3 regions of the Rhodoferax sediminis genome follow, and region 3 is predicted to be linked to each of the others. Evidence: predicted binding sites of a transcription regulator. Region 3 holds the regulator's gene; each other region holds the start of a gene.

Region 1 (3,270 bases), 250 kb from region 3:
CTGTCGTGGGAAGCGCTGGCCCCAAGCCTGGACGCATCGCTCGCCCTACCAGCGATCGCCGGCTCTACCAGCTGGCCTCACGCTCCGAGGTGGCGCCAATGCGGTGGATCGACAGGTCGGCCCCTTCAAACTCCTCTTCCTGACTCAGGCGCAGACCCATCGTGGCCTTGATCACGCTGTAGACCAGCAGACCACCCAACAGGGCCCAGGCGATACCCATGGTGGTACCGATCAGCTGCGCCGCCAGACTCACGCCGCCCCGCCCGCCGAGCGCCCTGCTGCCAAAAATGCCGGCGGCCAGTCCGCCCCAGCTGCCACACAGCCCATGCAGGGGCCAGACGCCCAACACGTCGTCGATCTTCCATTTGTTCTGGGTGAGCGTGAACAGGGTTACGAAGATCGTGCCGGCAATGGCGCCGACCACCAGCGCGCCCAGCGGATGCATCAGGTCCGAGCCGGCGCAGACCGCCACCAGCCCGGCAAGCGGGCCATTGTGGACGAAGCCGGGGTCGTTTTTGCCCACGACCAGCGCCGCCAGCGTGCCGCCGACCATGGCCATCAGCGAGTTGACGGCGACCAGTCCCGAGATCTTGTCGATGGTCTGCGCGCTCATGACATTGAAACCAAACCAGCCGACCGTCAAGATCCAGGCACCCAGCGCCAAAAACGGGATATTTGACGGCGGATGCGCACTGATTGCGCCGTCTTTGCGATAGCGGTTGCTGCGCGCGCCAAGCAGGATCACAGCCGGCAACGCGAGCCAGCCGCCCACCGCATGGACCACGACGGAGCCGGCAAAGTCATGAAATGGCTGGCCGGTGACGGATTGGATCCAGGCCTGCACGCCAAAATTCCGATGCCAGGCGACGCCTTCAAAAAATGGGTAGATAAAGCCGACGATAACGGCAGTTGCCAGCAACTGAGGGTAAAAGCGCGCACGCTCGGCAATGCCGCCCGAGATGATGGCCGGAATCGCGGCCGCGAATGTGAGCAGGAAGAAGAACCGCACCAGCTCGAAACCATTCTTTGCCGCCAGTTCCTCCGCACCCACAAAAAAGTGCGTGCCATAGGCCACGCCGTAGCCCACCAGAAAGTAGGCGACGGTCGAGACCGAGAAGTCCGTCAAAATCTTCACCAGGGCGTTGACCTGGTTCTTTTTGCGAACGGTCCCCAGCTCCAGGAACGCAAAGCCGGCATGCATGGCCAGCACCATGATGCCGCCCAGCAGAATGAACAAGGTATCCGAGCCCTGTTTTAGTGCTTCCATAAACCCTCTTTTGAATGAAATGCCCGAAATTGGTGCGTTATTGACGCGATATCGGAGAATGCACCAAAGTCAAGCAAAAATCAGACCAGTTTGCGCCATAACCGTGCAAGTAAACGATGCTGTGGTGGCCGGCACCACTGCAGGCATGCTGCTGGCCGACGCGCCCGTGGTCTGGCTTGGTGGGCGCATGACGCGGCTGGTGCCGATCCGTCTCGTGCACGGGGTGTCGGCGGCCGTCTTTGCCGCGTTGGGGTTGTTTGCCCTGCGGGGCTAGGCGGTCGGCGGGATTGATATACTTTGAAATATTCTTCACCCACGCGCCGATTTGTTCCAGATTGCGGGCGCCGGAATCAGCGAGTTCCGAAATTCTGCTAAAGACGGCTTGCGCCTCCGATCAGATGACCCGGCCCGCTTTTTCAGCCGCGCCGGGTTTTTTATGTTGATTGCCACTTCCCTGACGATGCATTTTGACGATGTACTGCCCTTGCAAAGCGGCGCATCGATTCGCGACTACGACCTGAGCTACGAGACGTACGGCCGCCTCAACGCGGACAAATCCAACGCGGTGCTGATCTGTCATGCGCTCAATGCCTCGCACCACGTCGCAGGCACCTATGCCGGGCAGGACAGGAGCGAGGGCTGGTGGGACAACATGATCGGCCCGGGCAAGCCGGTGGATACAGACAAATTCTTCGTCATCGGCGTCAACAACCTCGGCTCGTGCTTCGGCTCCACCGGCCCGATGCAGCCCGACCCGGATGCACCGGCGGGCTCCGGCAAGGTCTATGGTGCCGACTTTCCGGTGGTCACCGTCGAAGACTGGGTCGATGCTCAAGCGCGACTGCTGGAGCGGCTGGGCATCGAAGTGCTGGCCGCCGTCATGGGCGGCAGCCTGGGCGGCATGCAGGCGCTGTCCTGGACGCTGCAATACCCGCAGCGTGTGCGCCATGCCGTGGTGGTGGCCAGCGCGCCCAATCTCACCGCCGAGAACATTGCCTTCAACGAAGTGGCGCGCCGCGCCATCGTGACCGACCCGGACTTCCACGGGGGAAACTTTTACCAATATGGCGTGATTCCCAAGCGCGGCCTGCGCATCGCCCGCATGATCGGTCACATCACCTACCTGAGCGACGACGTGATGAACGAAAAATTCGGTCGCACATTGCGAGAGCCGGCTAGCAAAGCGACCGCCGCAGCGCAGGGCCGCCCCAAGCAAGGCACGGCCCCCTCGGGGGGCAGCGCGGCACACGCAGTGGCAAGCGTGGGGGCCTATCAGTACAGCACCCAGGACGTCGAGTTCCAGATTGAGAGCTACCTGCGCTACCAGGGTGACAAGTTCGCCGAGTACTTCGATGCCAACACCTACCTGCTGATCACGCGCGCGCTCGACTACTTCGACCCCGCGCGTCGCTATGGCGGCAACCTGAGCCAGGCACTGGCCGGCGCGCGCGCCGGGTTCCTGCTGGTGAGCTTCACGACCGACTGGCGCTTTTCGCCCAAACGCAGCCGCGAGATTGTCAAGGCCCTGCTCGACAACAACCGTGACGTGAGCTATGCGGAGATCGACGCGCCCCATGGGCACGACGCTTTTTTGCTCGATGATCCCCGTTATATGGGCGTTGTGCGCTCTTATTTTGATAGTAAAGTGGCGAGTCCGACGCATCGCGCCGGGGAGCAATCGTCATGAGTGACGCGGCCACCACGGCGTCGATCGCCCGTCTCGTGCCCGAAAAGGCGCGCGTGCTGGACCTCGGGTGCGGCGACGGCGCGCTGCTGGACCTGCTGCAGCGCGAACGCGGCTGCGGCGGCTATGGCATCGAGATCGACGATGCCAACGTGCAGGCCTGCGTCAAGCGCGGCGTGAACGTGATCCAGCTCAACCTGGACGAGGGCCTGGCCATGTTCGACGACGCCTCGTTCGATGTGGTGCTGCAGATCGACACGCTCCAGCACCTGCGCAACGCCGAGATCATGCTGCGCGAGACGGCGCGCGTGGGCCGCAT
Region 2 (3,270 bases), 390 kb from region 3:
TGGCGGCGAGCCGCCTCCCACCAGCGCCACGGCGCTGGCCGTGTGGTGCGGGCTGCAGGTGGGGCGCACGGCCCAGCGCGCCAGCGAGAAGCGCCCGCCCAGGCTGGCGATGGCCGCGCTTTGCAGCGCTTCCTCCACCGTCATGGGCGGCAGCAGGCCGGCAAAGCGCTGCGCCAGCATGGATTTGCCGGAGCCCGGCGGGCCCATCAGCAGGAGACTGTGTCCGCCGGCCGCCGCGATTTCCAGCGCGCGTTTCGCCGCCACCTGGCCCTTGATGTCGGCCAGGTCGGCGTAGGGCGCCGTGGCAGGCGCGGCGCTGGGTGTGACGCGCGACCAGCCATCAAGCGGCTCCGCGGCGCCCGCGCCTTGCGGCAGGAACTGGCGCACCACATCGAGCAGATGTGCCGCGCGGTAGACTTGTGCATCGGGCACCAGCGCGGCCTCTTCGGCGCTGCCGGGCGGCAGCACCAGCTGGGTGACGACGTGGCCGGCATGCAGCGCCAGGCTCATGGCCAGCGCGCCGCGCACCGGGCGCAGTTCGCCCGACAGCGACAGCTCGCCGGCAAACTCGTGACCGGCGAGCCGCGCCGCGTCGATCTGGCCGCTGGCGGCCAGGATGCCGAGCGCGATCGGCAAATCGAAGCGCCCGGAATCCTTGGGCAAGTCGGCGGGCGCCAGGTTCACGGTGATGCGCTTGTTGCCCGGAAACTCCAGCCCCGAGTTCTGGATCGCCGAGCGCACGCGCTCGCGCGCCTCCTTGACCTCGACGTCGGCGAGCCCGACCAGCGTGAAACTGGGCAGGCCATTGGCCAGGTGCACCTCAACGGTGACGGCCGCCGCCTCCAGGCCCAGCAGGGCACGGCTTTGCACCAAAGACAGGCTCATGCGCCTCTCTCCCCAACTTGGGGCGATTGCCGCCCGTTGAGGGGGCCGGCATGGCACCGCAATAGTGCAAACTGGTTATTCATACAGTTATCTTAACGCGGACCCGCCCCCGTTGGTGCACGCAGAAGGGGAAAAGGGGCAGGTGGCGGCGCTGGCACGGTCCGTGCATTGACCGAGTGCTCGTAAACCCTCATTGGAGAATCGCATGACATTGAAGACCGCATCTGCACTGACTCTTGCCGTCTTGGCCACCCTGGCCGGGTGGGGCACTGCCTTCGCCCAAACCGAAACTCCCGCCGAGGCCCAGGCCCCAGCCCCGGCTGCCGCGGCGCCGACACCCGACTACACGCTGAGCTACAACATCGGCGTCGTCACCGATTACCGGTACCGCGGCATTTCGCAGTCGCGTCTCAAGCCGGCCCTGCAGGGCGGCGTGGACTTCGCCCACAAGAGCGGCTTTTACCTGGGTGCGTGGGCTTCCACCATCAAGTGGATCAAGGACGCCGGTGCCACCAACGGTTCCGCGGAGCTCGACCTTTATGGCGGCTACAAGGGCGAGATTGCGAAGGACTTCACCTTTGACGTTGGTTACCTGCGCTACCAGTACGTCGACAACACGCTCGGCGACGTGCCCGGCTTTGGCAACGCCAACACCGACGAGCTGTACGGCGCGCTGACTTGGGGCATCGTGACCGTCAAGTATTCGGACAGCGTCTCCAACCTGTTCGGCACGCTGAACAGCAAGAACAGCGGCTACCTCGACGTGAGCGCCAATGTCGATCTGGGCAACGGCTGGTCGGTCGTGCCGCACGTGGGCCACCAGATGGTCAAGAACAACGGCGCGCTGTCCTATACGGATTACGCGCTGACGCTGGGCAAGGACTTTGGCAGGGGTCTCTCGGCCACCCTGGCCGTGGTGGGGACCGATGCCAGCAAAACCCTGTACGTCACGCCGGACGGCAAGTTCACCGGCAAGACCGCCCTGGTGCTGGGCGCCAAGTACACCTTCTGACCGGCATTGCGCCAAGGAGCCACCATCATGAAACTCGTTACCGCCATCATCAAACCCTTCAAGCTCGACGAGGTGCGCGAAGCCCTCTCCGGGATGGGCGTGCAGGGCATCACCGTCACCGAGGTCAAGGGCTTCGGCCGCCAGAAGGGCCACACCGAGCTGTACCGCGGGGCCGAATACGTCGTCGACTTCTTGCCCAAGGTCAAGATCGAGGCGGCCGTGACCGACGAGCTGGTCGAGCGCGTGATCGAGGCCGTCGAGGCGGCCGCGCGCACCGGCAAGATCGGCGACGGCAAGGTCTTCGTCTACGACCTGGAGCAGGTCGTGCGCATCCGCACCGGCGAGACCGGCAAGGACGCGCTCTAAACACCCCCGTCAACCAGAAAGCCAAGAACATGAAAAAACTACTTGTCTCCCTCGCACTGGGCCTGAGCCTGTTGACGGGCGGCCTCGCCATGGCGCAGACGCCGGCGGCGCCCACGGCGGCTGGTGCGACACCCGCTGCATCGGCCGCGGCCGATGCGACGCCTGTTGATGCTGCCGCGCCGGCCGCCGCGACTGCAACGGCGCCGGCACCTGCTGCTTCAGCCGTCACCGCGCCCGTGGACACCGTCAACAAGGGCGACACCGCCTGGATGATCGTGGCCACGGTGCTCGTCATCATGATGAGCATTCCGGGCCTGGCCCTGTTCTACGGCGGCCTGGTGCGCAGCAAGAACATGCTCAGCATCCTGATGCAGGTGTTCGTGATCTTCTCGCTCATCGTCATCCTGTGGACCATCTATGGCTACAGCGTGGCCTTCACGGCGGGCAATCCGTTCTTCGGCAGCCTGGACAAGATCTTCATGAAGGGCATCACGCCGGACTCGATGGCCGCGACCTTCAGCAAGGGGGTGGCGATCCCCGAGTTCATCTACATGGCCTTCCAGGCGACCTTTGCCGCCATCACGGTGGCGCTGGTGATCGGCTCGCTGGCCGAGCGCGCGCGGTTCTCTGCGGTGCTGCTGTTTGCCGCACTCTGGTTCACCTTCAGCTACCTGCCGATCGCCCACATGGTCTGGTACTGGGATGGTCCGGACGGCATCGTCGACCAGGCCGGCCTGGACAGGGTGACGGCGGCCGCCGGCTGGCTCTGGGCCAAGGGTGCACTCGACTTTGCGGGCGGTACCGTGGTGCACATCAATGCCGCCATGGCGGGTCTGGTGGGTTCCTTCGTGCTGGGCAAGCGCGTGGGCCTGGGGCGGGAGTCGATGGCGCCGCACAGCCTGACCCTGACCATGGTCGGCGCCTCGCTCCTGTGGGTCGGCTGGTTCGGCTTCAACGCCGGCTCCGCGCTGGAGGCCAATGGCTCGGCCGCGCTGGCCTTTGTGAAT
Region 3 (3,270 bases):
GTCGTCAAATTCATCAAGCGGGCCATCCTGCGCCGCTACACCGGCGCCACGCTGAGCGACGAGACCACGGGGGCCTTGATCACCTACAACAACGCAACCGACGTGTTCACCGTGGATGGCACGGTCACGAATCCGACGGGCGGCGTTGCGGGCGGCCCCGCGCGCACGCGCATCCGCGCCATGCTGGCACCCAAGGCCACTGCCTCCGCGCCGGCGGGCACGGCGCCAGCGCCTGCTGTGCCGGCACCCGTACTGCGTCCCAGCAGCACCCTCGGCGGGGATCCAAAGTGACGGGCGACGCAGCGACGCATGCCGTGCGCGACGTGCCGAGCCGGCTCGAAGCGCGCCACCTGCAAAAAACCTATGGCAGCCGCATGGTCGTGAAGGATGTGTCGCTGTCGGTGCAAAAAGGCGAGGTGGTGGGCCTGCTCGGGCCCAACGGTGCAGGCAAGACGACCTCGTTCTACATGATCGTGGGCCTGGTGCGGGCCGACGCCGGCGAGATCACCATCGACGGCGGCCCGGTCGAACACATGCCGATCCACCGCCGTTCGCGCCTGGGCCTGAGCTATCTGCCGCAGGAGGCGTCGATTTTTCGCAAACTCACGGTGGAAGAAAACGTGCGCGCGGTGCTGGAGCTGCAGCGCCATGGCGCCGATGGCGACCAGGCCGGCCGTGCGCTGTCCAAAAGCGAGATCGAGGAGCGTCTCACGACGCTCTTGCAGGACCTGCGGGTGGAGCACCTGCGCGATTCGTCCGCGCTGTCGCTGTCGGGCGGCGAGCGCCGGCGCGTCGAGATTGCGCGCGCGCTGGCGACGCAGCCGCGCTTCATCCTGCTCGACGAGCCATTTGCCGGCATCGACCCGATCGCGGTGATCGAGATCCAGCGCATCATCGTTTTCCTCAAGAGCCGGGGCATCGGCGTGCTCATCACCGACCACAACGTGCGCGAAACCCTGGGCATCTGTGACCATGCCTTCATCATCAATGATGGCCACGTGCTGGCGCAGGGCACCCCTTCGGAGATCGTCGACAACGCCGATGTGCGCCGGGTGTACCTGGGCGAGCATTTCCGCATGTGAATATGGCCCCCACGCTTGTCACTGCGTGTACTGCGCTGCCCCCCGAGGGGGCCGTCGGCCGCCTTGGGGCGGCCCGGCGCCGGCCGGGTGCTCCCCGCGCTTGCCATTGCGTGTACTGCTTCTCCTTGGGGCGGCGCGGCGGTCGCCTGACGCCATGAAGCAGGGCCTGTCACTTCGCATTTCGCAGCATCTGGCGCTGACGCCGCAGCTGCAGCAGTCGATCCGGCTGCTGCAGCTCTCGACGCTGGAGCTGAGCCAGGAAGTGGAGCAGATGCTCGATGACAACCCGTTCCTGGAGGTCGCCGAGCTGGAAGCGCCGCGCGAGGAATTCGGCCTGGCGCAGTCCGACACGCGGGTGCGCGAAGACGACCGTGACACCGATTTTGCTACTAATTCGGTAGCTGGTAGCCAGGACGACATGAGGGCTACAGCTCAAAATGATGCTGAATTTCCGCTGTCGGGCCGCGACGAAGAGCAAAGCTGGGACGGTGACGGCACCAGCGAGGTCCGGCCCGACGACAGCGAATGGGGCGGCGACGCGCCCGCGCGCAGCAACAACCTGGGCGACGCGGATGCAATGGATGCCACCGAGCTGGCGGGCAGTCAGGAATCGCTGCAGTCGCACCTGCACCGCCAGGCGCTCTCACTGCGCCTGTCGCAGGAAGACCGCGCCGCGCTGCACTTCCTGATCGAATCGCTGAATGACGACGGCTACCTGGAAGACACGCTGCAGTCGCTGGCCGAAGGGCTGGCCGGCACCGACGAGGCGCAGGTGGAGGAACTGGTGCAGTGTTTCACGGTGGCGTTGTCGCTCTTGCAGCACCTGGAGCCCACGGGCGTCGGCGCGCGGCATCTGGGCGAATGCCTGGCGCTGCAGCTGCGCGCACTGCAGGACTTTGATCACGGCGACCCGGCGCGCCAGGAGGTCGTCGAGGTGGCGCTGCGCATGTGCGCCCAGCCCATGGACCTGCTGGCGCGGCGCGACGTGCGGCGACTGGTGCAGCTGTGCGGCGCCACTGAAGCGCAGGTCAAGGCCGCCATGGCGCTGATCGGCCGGCTCGAGCCCAAGCCGGGGCGGCGCTTCGTGCAGGTCGAGCGCAATATCGTGGTGCCCGACGTGATCGTGACCAACGTCGGGCGCGGCGGCCAGCCCAAGTTTCGCGTGCAGCTCAATCCCGACGTGATGCCGCGCCTGCGCGTGCACGACATCTATGCCAATGCACTCAAGCAACACAAGAGCGGCGGGCGCGATGCGTCGAACCACGCGGCGCTGCAGCAGCGGCTGCAGGAGGCGCGCTGGTTCATCAAGAACATCCAGCAGCGTTTCGACACCATCCTGCGCGTGGCCAACGCCATCGTGGAGCGGCAAAAGAGCTTCTTTGTGCACGGCGAGCTGGCGATGCGCCCGCTGGTGCTGCGCGAGATTGCCGACGAACTCGGCCTGCACGAGTCCACCATCTCGCGCGTGACCACCGCCAAGTACATGGCCACGCCGTATGGCACCTTCGAGCTCAAATACTTCTTTGGCTCGGGCCTGGGCACCGAAACCGGCGGCAATGCCTCGAGCACAGCAGTGCGCGCACTGATCAAGCAGTTTGTGGCGGCTGAAGATCCCTGCAAGCCGCTCAGCGATAACCAGATTGCCGACATGCTGAAGGAACAGGGCATCGAGTGCGCGCGCCGCACCGTGGCCAAATACCGCGAGGCGCTGCGGATCGCCCCCACCAACCTGAGAAAAACCCTGTGAACCAGCTGCAACTTTTTCTGCCCTGCGCGGCCGGCGTGGAAGCCTTGCTGGGCCTGGAGGCGCAGCGCATCACCGGCGCCGCCGAGCGGGATCTGCAGACGCTGCGCGGCGGCGTGCAGCTTAACGCGTCGTGGCGCGATGCGCTGCTGCTGAACCTGCACAGCCGGCTGGCCCAGCGCGTGCTGGTCGAGCTCTCCAACACCGAGTATCGCAACGAACAGGATCTGTACCACGCCGCCGCCAGCGTGGCCTGGGAGATCTGGTTCACGACCCGGCAGACCTTCAAGGTCGAGGTCACGGCGCAGCACAGCCCGTTGACCAGCCTGAACTTTGCCGCGCTCAGAATCAAGGACGCGATTGCCGACCGCTTCCGCCACAAGAGCGGCGTGCGCCCCGACGTGGACACCCAGTGGCCCGACGCGCGTATCTACCTGCACCTGA

Evidence for each region. The regulator sigma-54, encoded in region 3, starts transcription at its own class of promoters, with help from an activator protein. The targets are predictions, from matches to a motif close to TGGCANGNAANCTGCTTT.
Region 1: EUB48_RS00100 (ammonium transporter) is a predicted target of sigma-54. The motif match lies at 1,338-1,355, and genes of this name have one in related genera.
Region 2: EUB48_RS20620 (TorF family putative porin) is a predicted target of sigma-54. The motif match lies at 1,038-1,055, and genes of this name have one in related genera.

The regions. Positions count from the first base shown of each region.
Region 1 is NZ_CP035503.1:15,368-18,637, forward strand. Features, by position in the region: gene EUB48_RS00095 (C40 family peptidase) at 1-171, shown strand, start outside; gene EUB48_RS00100 (ammonium transporter) at 65-1,267, opposite strand; partial or broken gene EUB48_RS21545 (TMEM165/GDT1 family protein) at 1,389-1,541, shown strand; gene metX (homoserine O-acetyltransferase MetX) at 1,728-2,954, shown strand; gene metW (methionine biosynthesis protein MetW) at 2,951-3,270, shown strand, end outside.
Region 2 is NZ_CP035503.1:4,261,155-4,264,424, reverse strand. Features, by position in the region: gene EUB48_RS20625 (YifB family Mg chelatase-like AAA ATPase) at 1-885, opposite strand, end outside; gene EUB48_RS20620 (TorF family putative porin) at 1,091-1,897, shown strand; gene glnK (P-II family nitrogen regulator) at 1,925-2,263, shown strand; gene EUB48_RS20610 (ammonium transporter) at 2,293-3,270, shown strand, end outside.
Region 3 is NZ_CP035503.1:261,840-265,109, forward strand. Features, by position in the region: gene lptA (lipopolysaccharide transport periplasmic protein LptA) at 1-291, shown strand, start outside; gene lptB (LPS export ABC transporter ATP-binding protein) at 288-1,082, shown strand; gene EUB48_RS01295 (RNA polymerase factor sigma-54) at 1,237-2,829, shown strand; gene EUB48_RS01300 (THUMP domain-containing class I SAM-dependent RNA methyltransferase) at 2,826-3,270, shown strand, end outside.